One region of the Longicatena sp. 210702-DFI.1.196 genome, then DNA from elsewhere that is predicted to be linked to it. Evidence: a T-box and tRNA genes for the amino acid it is inferred to sense, from the RefSeq annotation. Region 1 holds a T-box; the other holds one or more tRNA genes.

Evidence for each region. A T-box is a leader RNA that pairs with one kind of tRNA and senses whether it is charged. The one in region 1 lies ahead of metG (methionine--tRNA ligase), so its partner is inferred to be a tRNA-Met.
Region 2: it has a tRNA-Met gene. The T-box ahead of metG (methionine--tRNA ligase) is inferred to sense a tRNA for this amino acid. The anticodon was not compared.

Annotation. Positions count from the first base shown of each region.
Region 1 is NZ_JAJCPX010000048.1:7,949-15,290, reverse strand. It holds gene LI241_RS14260 (ABC transporter permease) at 1-442, opposite strand, end outside; gene LI241_RS14255 (ABC transporter ATP-binding protein) at 435-1,325, opposite strand; gene LI241_RS14250 (GntR family transcriptional regulator) at 1,318-1,689, opposite strand; gene LI241_RS14245 (hypothetical protein) at 2,009-2,197, opposite strand; gene LI241_RS14240 (hypothetical protein) at 2,204-2,395, opposite strand; gene metG (methionine--tRNA ligase) at 2,396-4,366, opposite strand; T-box leader at 4,400-4,605, opposite strand; gene LI241_RS14230 (RDD family protein) at 4,836-6,341, opposite strand; gene LI241_RS14225 (hypothetical protein) at 6,316-6,630, opposite strand; gene LI241_RS14220 (VanZ family protein) at 6,766-7,342, shown strand, end outside.
Region 2 is NZ_JAJCPX010000015.1:45,606-52,947, reverse strand. It holds gene LI241_RS08145 (V-type ATP synthase subunit A) at 1-1,337, shown strand, start outside; gene LI241_RS08140 (V-type ATP synthase subunit B) at 1,354-2,796, shown strand; gene LI241_RS08135 (V-type ATP synthase subunit D) at 2,799-3,437, shown strand; tRNA gene LI241_RS08130 (tRNA-Arg) at 3,605-3,681, shown strand; tRNA gene LI241_RS08125 (tRNA-Pro) at 3,689-3,765, shown strand; tRNA gene LI241_RS08120 (tRNA-Met) at 3,772-3,848, shown strand; tRNA gene LI241_RS08115 (tRNA-Ile) at 3,861-3,937, shown strand; tRNA gene LI241_RS08110 (tRNA-Ser) at 3,955-4,045, shown strand; tRNA gene LI241_RS08105 (tRNA-Met) at 4,090-4,166, shown strand; tRNA gene LI241_RS08100 (tRNA-Phe) at 4,170-4,245, shown strand; gene LI241_RS08095 (RNA polymerase sigma factor) at 4,708-5,223, shown strand; gene LI241_RS08090 (hypothetical protein) at 5,220-5,939, shown strand; gene LI241_RS08085 (ATP-binding cassette domain-containing protein) at 5,929-6,822, shown strand; gene LI241_RS08080 (ABC transporter permease) at 6,800-7,342, shown strand, end outside.

The DNA.
Region 1 (7,342 bases):
TGAAGATAGCAAAGAAACCCATGACCTTGATGTTCATTAAGATTGTTGAGGATAACACATTCATGAATTGGCTGGCAATGATCGAAGTTGATAAAAAGTATACTGCAATCGGGATCAGGATAGCCAGATAGCCAAAGAGAAAGGTTGTAGAGAATAATTCCTTTTTACGAATCGGCAAGCCGAAATATAAATCACAGCTGCGTTTCCGATAAAGGAAGCGAAAGAAATAAATTGGCACAAACATCGAAATACTAATACCACAGAACCCACTCATTGCAGTGACAAATGTTTGTACTTCGCTGTAAGCAGTAAAATCATTTATCGTGAAAATGGTAGTAAAGAAACAGATACAAATAAATAAGATTGCCCAGATCAGAATAAGCAGGCGTCGATTACTTTTATATAAATATTTGAAATATTGTTGATTAAAGAGCTTATTCATACAGACCATACCCCTTTCTCTCCATTTCATAAATAAAGATTTCTTCTAAATTCACCGGCAGTATTTCCATCATCAATGGATTCATGGTTTTTAAATAATTCTGAATCTTATCAATATTGCCTTTTGCGACAAGATTCACGACTTTGGATTGAATATGAATGGATAACAGATCAAGCTGAGCAAAGTCTTCTTTCTCTTTTTCTTTTGGGAAAGCCAGTTGAATCTTATGGATATTATCCTTTGTTGTATCTAAATCACCACTGGTAGAAATGTTCCCATTTTCCAAAATACCAAAGCTATCACAAATATCCTCCATCTCTCGTAAATTGTGTGAGCTGATAATCACGGTCATTTCTTTTTCTTCAATCATTTCCATGATAGCTCGTTTAAAGGTAAGACGCATAATAGGATCTAACCCATCAAAGGCTTCATCTAAAAATAAATATTTAGGTGCAATCGCAAGCGCAATGGCAATAAAAGCTTGTCGCTTCATACCTTTGGAGAAATCTGCCATCGGTTTTTTCTCATCTAATTTAAAGATTGAAAGAAACTGATGATAAATACGTTCATTGAATTGCGGATACCATACTTTATAAAATTCTTTCATATCTGCTATGCTGGCATGGAAGAAATAATGTGGATCATCACTGATCATTAGGATATTTTGTTTTACTTCAGGGTTTTCATATACATTGTTTCCATCATACAAAACCCCACCGACATCCGGTTTCACGATTCCTGACAATATGCGCAGCAATGTAGATTTTCCGGCACCATTGGGCCCGATCAAACCAAATACACTACCATCCGGAATGTTCAGATTTACATCTGTTAACACGATATGAGAACCAAAATTTTTAGATAACGCTTTTATTTCAATCATGATATTCCTCCTCATAAACTTCATTGATTGTCTGATAAAGACCATCTTTCCCAATATGATATTTCTTCATTTCTTTTACCTTATCTTTAAATTCCTTCATTTTTTCTAAGCGAATCTGTGCGTCTGTATCATTATCTGAGATAAAGCAGCCTTTCCCTTTCACGGTATAAATATAGCCTTGTGTTTCCAATTCCTGATATGCCTTGGCAACCGTATTGGGATTTACACCTAATTGTGATGCAAGCGAACGTACAGAGGGTAACTTGTCATTAGGTGACAAGACCTGAATGGAGATAAATTCCAATATCTGTTTTTTTAATTGTTCAAATATTGGCGTTTTACTTTGTACATCTATGAGAAACATCATCTCACCTCCAACTGTATTACTGTATCTAGTACACTAATACAGTATACCATATTTTCATATCTGTCAAGGATCGATATGTATTTCTTTTATATTTCTCTTCAATCGCCTTTAAGCTATTATCATTTGTAAGCCTATTTCTTACTAACAACAGATGATGAAAAGTGATAACGGAACTTAGCTAATTCACAAATTATCAATTTTTTTTGACGGCGAAACTAAGATATTGAAATTATCGTAAGAAATAATTGTTCCTTCTACATCACAATAAGATTTTCCATAACAATTAAAAATAATAAAAAAAGAAGCACAAAGACGATCAATCTTCATGCTCCTTCATAAGTTTTTTCACCATGAGATATCTGGCAATTCCCATAGCCAATAAAATACTACCAATCAAAAGAAATGCGATGTTACTAGAGGACAGCCCTTTTAAGAGAAAGCCACCACCGGCTATCATCAAAACAACTGCAGCGCTATACAATGCGGTTTTTTGTTTCACATCCATATAGCCTTATTCATCTCCATGCTTCATAAAAGCAATTGCAAAGATAATCAGACGAATCACTGCGATAATCAATAAAACAGCCGCTATAACGGAAAAAACGATTTGATCCGTGTGTACTCCATGATAAATAAAATAGATGGAGATAAAAATCAATAAGATATCCGTTCCCATTGACAACATCACATACTTGCTATCCAATTAGCTCACCTTCGTTCCATTTGGCAAATCTTTTAAAATTGTCACAATATCTAAATCCTTATCATTGCTTGCGCAAAGAATCATACCCTGACTCTCTACTCCACGCAATTTCACCGGTTTCAGATTGCTGACGACAACGACTTTTTTACCAATGACATCTTTTGGTTCAAATGTTTTTGCGATACCACTGACGATCTGACGTGTTTCTGTTCCCAAATCGATTTGTTCAACAAGCAAACGATCCGCTTTCGGATGTTTTTCGGCCGCAATAATCGTACCTACCTTTAATTCAATCTTTGTGAAATCATCAATAGTGATTTCAGAAGGTTCAATTGCTTCTTTCTTTTCTGCTTTTTTGCTTGCTTTAGCAGCTTCCTTTGCTTCTTTTGCTTTATCCTTTTCTAAGGTTTCCATAAATTCTTTGACATCGATACGGGCAAACAGAATTTCTGGTTTCGCATCTACTGTATGTCCACATTCCAAATTACCGAATTCTTCCAGACTTTCAGCTGAACGCTCTGATGTACTTAATTCATCCAGAATTTTTTCAGCAGTTTCCGGCATAAAGCTGCTTAGTAAGACAGCGGCAATACGAATGCTTTCCAATAGGTTGTACAATACAGTTGCCAAGCGATCTTTCTTACTTTCATCTTTACCTAATACCCAAGGTGTTGTTTCATCAATATATTTATTGCAACGCTTTAATAAAGTAAAGATTTCTTCAATGGCATCACCGACATGCAATGTTTCCATTTTCTTAGCTACTCGTTTTGGTGTATCCAACGCTAAGTCCATTAGTTCCTTATCAATATCCTCGCGTTCTAATGGATTAGAAATCACACCATTAAAATATTTATTCTGCATAGAAATCGTACGGTTTACCAGATTTCCCAAGACATTTGCTAAATCAGAATTTATTCGTTCTACCATCAAATCCCAGGTAATAGTTCCATCCTGTGCAAATGGCATCTCATGCAATACGAAATAACGTACCGCATCCACACCAAAATAGTGGACCAATTCATCCGCATAAATGGCATTGCCTTTTGATTTTGACATCTTGCCATCGCCAACCAACAGCCAAGGATGACCGAACACCTGTTTTGGCAGTGGTTCCCCTAAGGCCATCAGCATGATTGGCCAATATATCGTATGGAAACGAAGAATATCCTTACCTATGATATGCACATCTGCCGGCCAATATTTCTTATAGTTTTCGCCATGATTACCATCAGCATCATAGCCCAGAGAAGTGATATAGTTACTCAATGCATCAATCCAAACATACACAACATGATCTGGATCAAAGTCTACCGGTATACCCCATTTAAAAGATGTACGGGAAACACATAGATCCTGTAATCCCGGTTTTAAGAAGTTATTGATCATTTCATTCTTACGAGATTCTGGCTGAATGAATTCCGGATGTTCCTCAATATGCTTGATTAGCTTAGGTGCATATTTTTGCAAATTGAAGAAGTAAGCTTCTTCTGTTGCCTTTTGTACAGGTCTGCCACAATCCGGACATTTTCCATCAATCAATTGACTCTCGGTCCAGAAAGATTCACATGGAGTACAATACATGCCTTCATATTTTCCTTTATAGATATCGCCTTGTTCATACAGTTTTTTGAAGATTTTCTGTACTTGACGTTCATGTCCTTCATCCGTTGTACGTACAAAATAATCATAAGAAGTATTCATCATATCAAAATTCTTACGTACGATATCGGCAACTTTATCTACGAATTCCTTTGGTGTTACACCGGCTTCTTTTGCCTTTTCTTCAATCTTTTGTCCATGTTCATCCGTTCCGGTTTGGAAGAACACATCATAGCCTTGCTGACGTTTATATCTGGCAATGGCATCGGTTAATACAATTTCATATGTATTCCCAATGTGTGGTCTGCCGGATGTATACGTAATTGCAGTTGTGATATAATATTTACCTTTTTTACATTCTTTACACATAACATACGCCTCCTTATAAAAGAAAAACTTCCGCCAAAGGACGAAAGTTCGTGGTACCACCTTTATTTATGTACTTGCTGTACACCTTAACATCGTTAACGCCGATGCTACGTTTTTTCCTGACTATTCAGAAAAACGGTTCCAGGGCCATCTTCTTTTTATTTCACCTGTGAATTTTCACCAGCCATTCACTCTCTGTAAGGCTTTCATAAAAATACTCTTCCTGTCTTTACCTTTCTATCAGTTATCATTATATAGAATATTCTGCCCATTGGCAAGGTTTTCAAAACGAAATCACGAAAAAAGATGAAGATATAAAAGCCTTACCTGTGTGCTTATGTAGATGGCACTGCTCCTTACAAGAATATTGAAAGCTTCCTTTTTTGATAATGAGATGTAAAGTCCTCGATTTTCCTTTCTATCGCCTCATCTAAACAAATCTTATGAAAAAGAAGAGATTACTCTCTTCTTACTCTTTCGCGTAAAGCAACATATCGATGAGTGGCTCTGCTTCTTTTGGACAATGACACTCTCCAATTGTTCTGCCCGTACCTTCTTTATAAAAATCACTTCCACAAGTAATCAGCAATTTTCGATCTTTCGCCAATTGCATTAACGTTGCCATTTCTTTGCGTTTATAATCTGGACGGAATACTTCCAAACCTTCTATCCCCATCTGTAATGCAAGTATCAGGAGATTTTCATCTTTTTCAAATAAAGGATATGGATTTGCCAGGATGGCAATACCATTACTTAAGGAAATTACATCTAAGACGTCCTGTAAAGATGGATGTTTTGCGTTTACATGACATGGTTTCCCTTGCGCAAAATAATCAGTTGCTAACTGGTGATAAGGATTTTTCATTTTCCCTAATAAATAGGGTTTTATTATCTCACAGTCTTGAAAACGCGGATGATTTAAAACATGACGTGCAATCATTTCACCGGATATCTGTTGAAAACGGTTATTTTCCAACAAATCATCTACATGGATTTGCTTTCCAAGATATTGTTCAAATAGACGCACACGCTGTATACTAGCACGTTTTTCCGCCAATAAAGCATCATTTTCAATCGTTCTATACAATTCATTTTGATAATCTACAAAATAACCAAGCACATGTACTGTATGCCCATGCAGATCGGCTAAAATTTCCACACCATTCACATAACGTATTCCATACAATTCACTCATTCGTAAAGCGATGGCATTTGATTTTGTTGTATTTAGATCTGTGATCGAAATGGTTTTAAGTCCTTGACGTTTTGCGCTCTGAAAAATTTCTTCGATATTATAGTCAGCACCAATACTGAAATTGGAATGAATATGCAAATCAACGCTATTTATAGAAACGGTTTTCTGAGCAGCTGCTTCACTAATCGATGGTTGTTTTACCGTTTCTTTTACTGACTCTGCTATAAAAGTAGAACCTACGATTTTAACCACACAGGTACGTGTCAGAAAATCAATTAAGGAGCGATGTTTTTTGTCCGCTAGTACCACGATGCCATTTAACAGCCAATATGCCATAACACCAAAAATACTAGTGAATAGCATCAACACTACAAATGGTATTGCAAAACCAATAAGATCTCGCATATACATCTGACGAATATTCGCTTTCTTTCCACTGATGCTGATAAGCTGAAAATCATATAAATACATTCCCAGACTCTGTCCACCTGTTTTACGACAAATGATAGTATTTAAAAAGAAAATGGACCCGATCATCATGACACCGACAATCACATTCACAACTTTCACACCAGAAAAGCTCATTAAGCTTCCTAAGACGGCAAGCATGACAATATTCCATAACATCATGGGAGATAAAGCTACACTCACATCTAACATAAAAGAAAGAAGTCTGTCACCGAAATCTTTCTTTTCAATATAACGATATTTCTGAACTGAGGTTCCTATTTTTTTCTTTACTTTCTGCATAGTTTCACCCAATTTCTTCACTTTTTTCATAACGCAGGATACCTGCTTTTACACATAGCCATTCCATGAGTGCAGCACTCACGAAAGAAACACCTAATATATAAATAAACTTAACATCAATCGTTTTCCCCTGTAAGAGCTGTAAACTGCTACTAACAGCAATTGCCACAGATACGAATGGTATGAGCATATATTTTTTAACACTCATCGTATTCAATTGATACTTCTGATGGCAAGATGGGCAGACGATATGCACATTCCCCTTTAGGATACTTAGTTTTATTGGGGCATGGCATTGTTCACAAGTATATAATTTCATTATCTTAAACCTCACATGCATATTATACTACAGATTCATGATTTGTATATGCTTTAAGAAAAGTTTAAGGTTTCTTATCTTGCAACATCGCATAAAATCTTATATGATAAAGTCCTATGAAAGGAGCGGACTCTTATGGTACAAAAGCATCAAAAAATAATAGATTTTCTACTGTTCGGCATCTTACCGGCCGGACTGATTCATACCTTATATCTGCTCTTGTTTAAAACACCTTTTTCCAACGATGCCATATTGATGATTACTGGCTCTATCATCGTGTTGGGAATCCTCCCATGGATATTTTACCACACTCATGAAAACGAGGATATTCTCCATGATGCACAACATCAGATATGGATGTTGCTGTTTCTAGTATATGTCTTCCAATTGGCTTATTTGTTATTTTTTTCAGCTGATTTTGCGCGCGATAAAGTAAATCTGTTGGATGGAAATTATGGAACGGCCTTGCAGATACAGTGGGAAAACGGAACCAATCTTATGCCCTTTAAAACCATTAAGCAGATGATGATTATTTTCGATATACCAGCCATTTCCAATCAAATCGCTATTATCAATTTATTTGGTAATTTCATTGCATTTATGCCTTTTTCCTTCTTTTTACCAAAGTTATTTCCATGTATGAAGAAAGCTAGATGTTATCTTCCCTGTATAGCATGTATCATAATCGCAGTTGAAGTAACACAGTTTTTCA
Region 2 (7,342 bases), on a different contig from region 1:
CAGAAACGCCATTGATCGAACATCGCTGTATGATTCCGCCAACACTGGAAGGTGAGGTTATTGAAACAGTTTCGAATGGTCAATATAACATTTTGACATGTATTGCCAAAGTGGCAGATGCACAAGGAGAGGTACATGAGCTGACCTTATGTCAGAAATGGCCTATCAAAACGGCACGTCCAGTGAAACGACGTTTGCCAATCAGCGTACCGTTGATTACCGGTCAACGTATTTTTGATACCCTATTTCCAATCGCCAAAGGAGGAACAGCCGCAATTCCAGGCGGTTTCGGTACCGGAAAAACGATGACACAGCATCAATTGGCAAAATGGTGTGATGCGGATATCATTGTGTATGTCGGCTGTGGAGAACGTGGTAATGAGATGACGCAGGTTTTAGAGGAATTCTCGGAACTGATTGATCCAAAATCTAATCGTCCGCTGACCGATCGTACCGTCTTGATTGCCAATACGTCTAATATGCCAGTCGCTGCACGTGAAGCTAGCATTTATACGGGTTTGACTTTGGCAGAATATTATCGTGATATGGGATATCATGTTGCTATTATGGCCGACTCTACTTCACGATGGGCAGAGGCATTGCGTGAAATCAGTGGACGTTTGGAAGAAATGCCGGCTGAAGAAGGTTTCCCAGCTTATCTGCCATCTCGTATTTCGCAGTTCTATGAACGTGCGGGCTATATGGAAACTTTGAATGATGCGACCGGTAGTGTGTCTATCATTGGGGCAGTATCTCCTCAGGGTAATGACTTTAGTGAACCGGTAACCCAGAATACCAAGCGATTTGTTCGTTGTTTCTGGGCTTTGGATAAATCTTTAGCATATGCGCGTCACTATTTTGCTATTAACTGGAATGAAAGCTATTCTGAATATGTAACAGATTTGTCACGCTGGTACAATAAAAATGTTGATCCGCGTTTCTTACGTGACCGTCAGGAAATCATGTCGTTATTAGCAGAGGAAACAAAATTAATGGAAATCGTTAAGCTGATTGGTAGCGATGTTTTACCAGAAGATCAAAAACTGGTAATTGAAATCTGTAAGGTTATTCGAGTTGGCTATCTACAACAGAATGCCTTTCATCAAGATGATACGTATGTGCCTTTAGAAAAACAGTTAAAGATGATGGATACAATCTTGTATTTATATCGTCGTTGTAAAGAGGTAATTACGACCGGTAAACCACTGCGTCTGGTAATGCAGCTTGGTTTATTTGATAAAGTTACAAAGATGAAATATGATGTGCCGAATGACAATATAGCATTGTTGGATGAGTATCCGACGATGATTGATTCTGCCATCAGCACCATAGCGTGAAGGAGGTAAATGTACAATGAGTCTACAATATGTAGGATTGCATGAAGTCAATGGACCTCTGATTTTTCTGGATCATGTGTTAGATGCCAGCTATGAGGAAATGGTAGAAATCAAGTGCAGTGATGGAACAACGCGTTTAGGTAAGGTCGTTCAGCTTGAGGGCGACAAGGCAGCAATTCAGGTATTTGAAGGTACAAATGGTTTATCACTAAAAAATACACGAACGAAATTCACAGGGCGGCCAATGGAACTAGCCTTATCAAAAGAAATACTTGGCCGAACGTTCAATGGTAGTGGACAGCCAATTGATGGCTTGGGTGAAATTTATGCGGAAAAGAGTATGGATATCAATGGACAGCCATTGAATCCAGTATCTCGAGTATATCCGCGAAATTATATAAATACCGGTATCAGCAGTATTGATGCCTTGATGACCTTGATTCGTGGGCAAAAACTGCCAATCTTCTCCGGCTCCGGTATGCCACATAACGAATTGGCAGTACAACTTGTAAAACAAGCAAAGATATCAGATGGAGATGGTAAAAATTTCTGTATCGTGTTTGCGGCCATGGGGGTAAAAAATGATGTGGCAGATTACTTTAAGCGTTCGTTTGAAGAGGCTGGTGTCATGGAAAAGGTTGTCATGTTTGTCAATCTAGCAAACGACCCAATCATAGAACGTACGTTAACACCACGTTGCGCGTTAACTGCCGCAGAGTATTTGGCGTATGAGCATGACATGCAGGTATTGGTTATCTTAACGGATATCACATCGTATTGTGAGGCACTGCGTGAGTTCTCTAGCAGTAAGGGTGAAATCCCAGGACGGAAAGGTTATCCGGGTTATCTGTATTCTGACTTGGCTTCCTTATATGAAAGAGCAGGAATCATTAAGGATGCAAAAGGTTCTGTGACACAGATTCCTATTCTGACGATGCCCAATGATGATATTACGCATCCAATTCCCGATTTGACTGGTTATATTACAGAAGGGCAAATCGTGTTAGATCGTAATCTGAATCAAATGGGAGTATATCCACCAGTAGGTGTCTTACCGTCTTTAAGCCGTTTGATGAAGGATGGCATAGGTGAGGGTTATACGCGTAAAGATCATTCTGATGTATCAAATCAGTTGTTTGCAGCATATGCCAAGGTACAGGATGCGCGTAGTCTGGCATCCGTTATCGGTGAGGATGAGTTAAGTGATGCAGATAAACAGTATATGGTATTTGGAAATCTATTTGAACAGTATTTCTTGAATCAAGGTTTTGAGGATAATCGAAGTATTGAAACAACCTTGGATTTAGGTTGGGATCTGATTTCTGTCTTACCTAAAGCGGAACTAGATCGTGTAGATAACGAGGTGTTGGAGAAGTTTTATGATCACAAACGTGCTGTGAAACGTTTCAACATCAAAGAGGAACCAATTATCCGTGAACTGGCGAATGAGGGTGAGTAGTCATGGCAAATAAACAGGTATTTCCTACGAAGGGAAATCTGATTGCGACGAAAAAGTCGAATGCGCTGGCTCATATGGGATATGAGCTTATGGATCGTAAACGGAATATTTTAACGCGTGAAATGATGGGTTTACTGGATGATGTCAAAATGTTACGTGATGAAATAACTGAGACTTATCAACGTGCATATGCGGCTTTACAGCAAGCGAATATGACGTTGGGTGTTATCAGTGATCTGGTTGAAGCAGTTCCTATCGATAATGGTATACATGTGAGTTATCGCAGTGTCATGGGTGTTGAAATTCCTAAGATTTCTTATGATAAGCCGGATTATACTTTGAGTTATGGTTTAGAACATGCGAATTCTAAATTGGATTATGCGTATCGCTGCTTTTATCGTGTGAAGGAGCTGACCGTTGTTTTGGCGGAGGTTGAGAATAGTGTTTATCGCTTGGCAAATGCTATTCGCAAGGCGCAAAAGCGAGCAAATGCGTTGAAGAATATCGTGATACCGGATTTTGAAGGAAATATTAAATTCATTAGTGATGCGTTAGAGGAAAAAGAGCGCGAAGAGTTTTCTCGACAGAAGGTTATTAAAGCAACGAAAGATAAAAAAAGTAGTCAGGAACGGCCTTTGTAGCTGTTCCTGATGATGTTAAAATGCTTTAAATAAAGGGTTTTAAAAGAGCCGTAAAAAGATTCAAAAAAGTTTTTAAAAAATTGAAAAAAACACTTGCATAAGTAGGAATTATTTGTTATTATATTAGGGCACTGATGAAGTGCAAAAGAAAAAATGGTTTCATAAATGCGCCCATAGCTCAACTGGATAGAGCGTTTGACTACGGATCAAAAGGTTGCGGGTTCGATTCCTACTGGGCGCGCCATTTATATCGGGATGTAGCACAGCTTGGTAGTGCACTTGATTTGGGATCAAGGGGTCGCAGGTTCAAATCCTGTCATCCCGACCATTATTTGGCTGGGTAGCTTAGTTGGCTAGAGCATCCGGTTCATACCCGGAAGGTCGCGAGTTCGAGTCTCGCCCCCGCCACCAATTTGGCTAAATGGACCCTTAGCTCAGTTGGTTAGAGCAGCCGGCTCATAACCGGTCGGTCGTAGGTTCGAGTCCTACAGGGTCCACCAAAATAAAACTATATTTTGGAGGAATACCCAAGTGGTTGAAGGGTCCGGTCTTGAAAACCGGTAGGTCGGGAAACTGGCGCCTGGGTTCGAATCCCAGTTCCTCCGCCATTACGTTATTCAAATATGTGAAAACCGAATCGCTCATTAAACATCGCGGGGTAGAGCAGCCTGGTAGCTCGTCGGGCTCATAACCCGGAGGTCGTTGGTTCAAATCCTTCCCCCGCAACCAAATGGTCCCGTAGCTCAGTCGGTAGAGCAACGGACTGAAAATCCGTGTGTCGTTGGTTCAATTCCGACCGGGACCACCATTTGAATAACTGGCCGTCTCTAGATGAGGCGGTTTTTTTTGTGTGGAATTGAACATTCGGATATGTCCGTTGCTTACATTCCTCATTAACGTCTATTCGAAAAAGTGGCGGGGGAAGGATGCAACATGCACGTGAGGGCTGCTCTGCCTGTACAATGGCGGAGAAATAAACCTACCGGTTTTCCAATCATGAACATGTTACTTGGGTATGACGTGGCGGGGGCTATTTTCATAACGTTCCCGCGACCTTGCTTACCCGTATGGATGACAGGATGAACGCAATTTTATGCTCAATTGATCTCGTCAAGTGCACTTCGTTCCTAACAGGGTAGTCAAACGCACATCCATAATCGTACACACCTTATTGTATTTCAAAATAGGCGTTACTACGACACGCATAAAAAAAACGATTAAAAGAAAACTTTTTTTCTGATTTATCAGTTAACTATATGAGGAGGCTGCTATGAAAGAACATACAATCATAGAACACATACGACATGGCGATGTGAATGCACTCGATACGTTGATCCGTCAATATTATCCACAGATATATTCCTATGTCTATGCACGTGTCAAACATCGTGATATTGCAGCAGATATTACACAAGAAGTCTTTATCCGTTTCACACAACATATTGACTCCTACACCTTTCAAGGAAAAACCAAACAATATTTACTAAGAATTGCCATCAATCAGTGCAATAGTTGGTATGCGAAATACAAAGAAATAGCATTGCCGGATGATTTGGAAATTGCTGATGAAAAAACAGAAGATACATACGATCGACAACGATTGATTTTTTATCTTAACAAATTGCCGGATGAACAAAAAGATGTATTATTGTTAAAATACTTTGAACAATTAAAAAGTAAAGAGATTGCAACATTACTAAACATTAGTGAATCTACGGTAAAAACGCGTGTTCGTTTGGGCTTAAAAAAACTTAAAACGTATATGAAAAAGGAGGAATGGCTATGAGAATACATTGGAAAGAATTGCGGCAATATGATGAAAAGGCAATGGAAAAAACGATAGCGCAATGCCAAACACTAATGAAACACAAAGAAAATTGGTTCGTCAGTAAAAAAACAGCCTATCGTCAATTTGCGAAATTAGAAATTAAACGTATAAGTGTAGTATATGGCTTCTTTTTACTCTGTTTACTATATTTTTTACTTTTTTCAGAACAAATGAAAATCGGAATCGTGTTGCTGTATTATCTGTTACTAGGGTCCTATTTTCTCTATCAATTATATGAATTTAAAAATAATGATATGGAAGAATTAATGCAGGCACTTCCAATTCATGAAGGTAAACGCTTTATCTTGCATATGTGTACGTTTCTTATTATACACCTCATTAGTTTTCTAAGCTTTTCAATAGTTGGCTATCTACGTATGGACATCTCCATGTTAGAAATCATGCAATTAGCCTTAATACCTTTATTCCTGGCACATGGTTGTATGTTGTTTTTCTTAAACAGAATCAAACGACTTTATACAGCTTTCATCAGCTATATAATATTATTTTTGTTCTTTAGCAATTTCTTTCATCCAATCTTGATTAACAGTAGTGCACTGCAGTTAGGTTGGATCCAAACACTTATTGTGTCATTGTTCTCTACCGTATTATTTCTGATTGCCGCATATCGATATGGCTTAAAATTACAAAGGAGGATTCATTATGGAGCTTAAGACACATCATCTCAGCAAATTTTATACAAAAGAAAAGGCAGCGGTTGCCGATGTGAATCTTGTTTTGCAAGAAGGTATTCATGCTTTATTAGGAGCAAATGGAAGCGGGAAGACAACACTTATGCGGATGTTGTGTGGTATTTTAAAACCAAGTGAAGGTATAGTTACCTTTAATGCTAAAAATATTATGGAAAATTATGAAGAATACATTCTTCATTTGGGCTATTTACCGCAAAATGCAGGATTTTATATGAATTTCACAGTAATTGAATTTCTCCAATATATTGCCGTATTAAAGTGTCTGGAAGCTGATTATGCAAAACGGAAAATTGATGAGCTATTGGAGTTATTACGTCTAAAAGAACAGTCCAAAAAGAAATTGCGTCAATTATCTGGTGGTATGCTACAGCGTGTCGGTATTGCACAGAGCCTGTTAAACCATCCTAAGCTATTGATATTGGATGAGCCAAGCAGTGGCTTAGATCCTAAAGAGCGTATTGCCTTGCGGCAGCTATTATCGCGTTTAGCAAAAGATACTATTGTGATTCTTTCAACTCATATCGTCAGTGACATAGAAAATATAGCAGATGATATTTTGCTAATGAAAGAAGGGCATATTCTCTTCCAAAAGACAGTAACAGATACATTGCAAGAATTAAAAGGACACGTTTATGAATTATTAACAGCAGAAAATGAGCGAGAAATTATTGAAAAAAATTACACAGTAGTGAATTGTAAAAGAGTAAGTGAAGGTATCCTGTTTCGTTTGTTAAGTGACGATATGAAAGATAAGCGCTCAATTGTTGTAGAACCAACATTAGATGATGTATATTTATCTTATTTTCATGAGGAGGCTGAATATGTGGAAACTAATTTGTTATGAATGGAAAAAGTTAGCGAAAAGCCGTTCCAATTTATTGCTGTTCGTGGTGTTGTTAGCGGCCTGTGCTTACCAGATTAAAACGAATGTAACAACGGATATAAAAGACTATTATTTCGTATCCGATGAACATCTCGATGTGGTGAAAGAACAACAAAACTTTGCGAACAAAAGCTTTGAAGAGTTACAGAAACAGATGGGCGCCATCCATTACAATGAGATTGATCAAGAGCATTATAATTCTAGTCGTTCTTTGGATGAAAATTATATGAAGGTAACGTATGGTACACACTGGAAAGAACTTGTAAAGGCATATGAAGAGCACACTTTGACGCAAGAAATGTTGAATGATTGGAACGTTATGAGTCAAGATGATACCCAGCAACAGTCGATTGTAAGACTGGAAGATTTTACGATACATTATCTTTATACTGATGAAAGAGAGGTATCCGATCTTAAGGCAATGTTTCCAGATACGGTGATATTAACGAACCGTCAAGATTATCTTTATACCAAAGAAAAA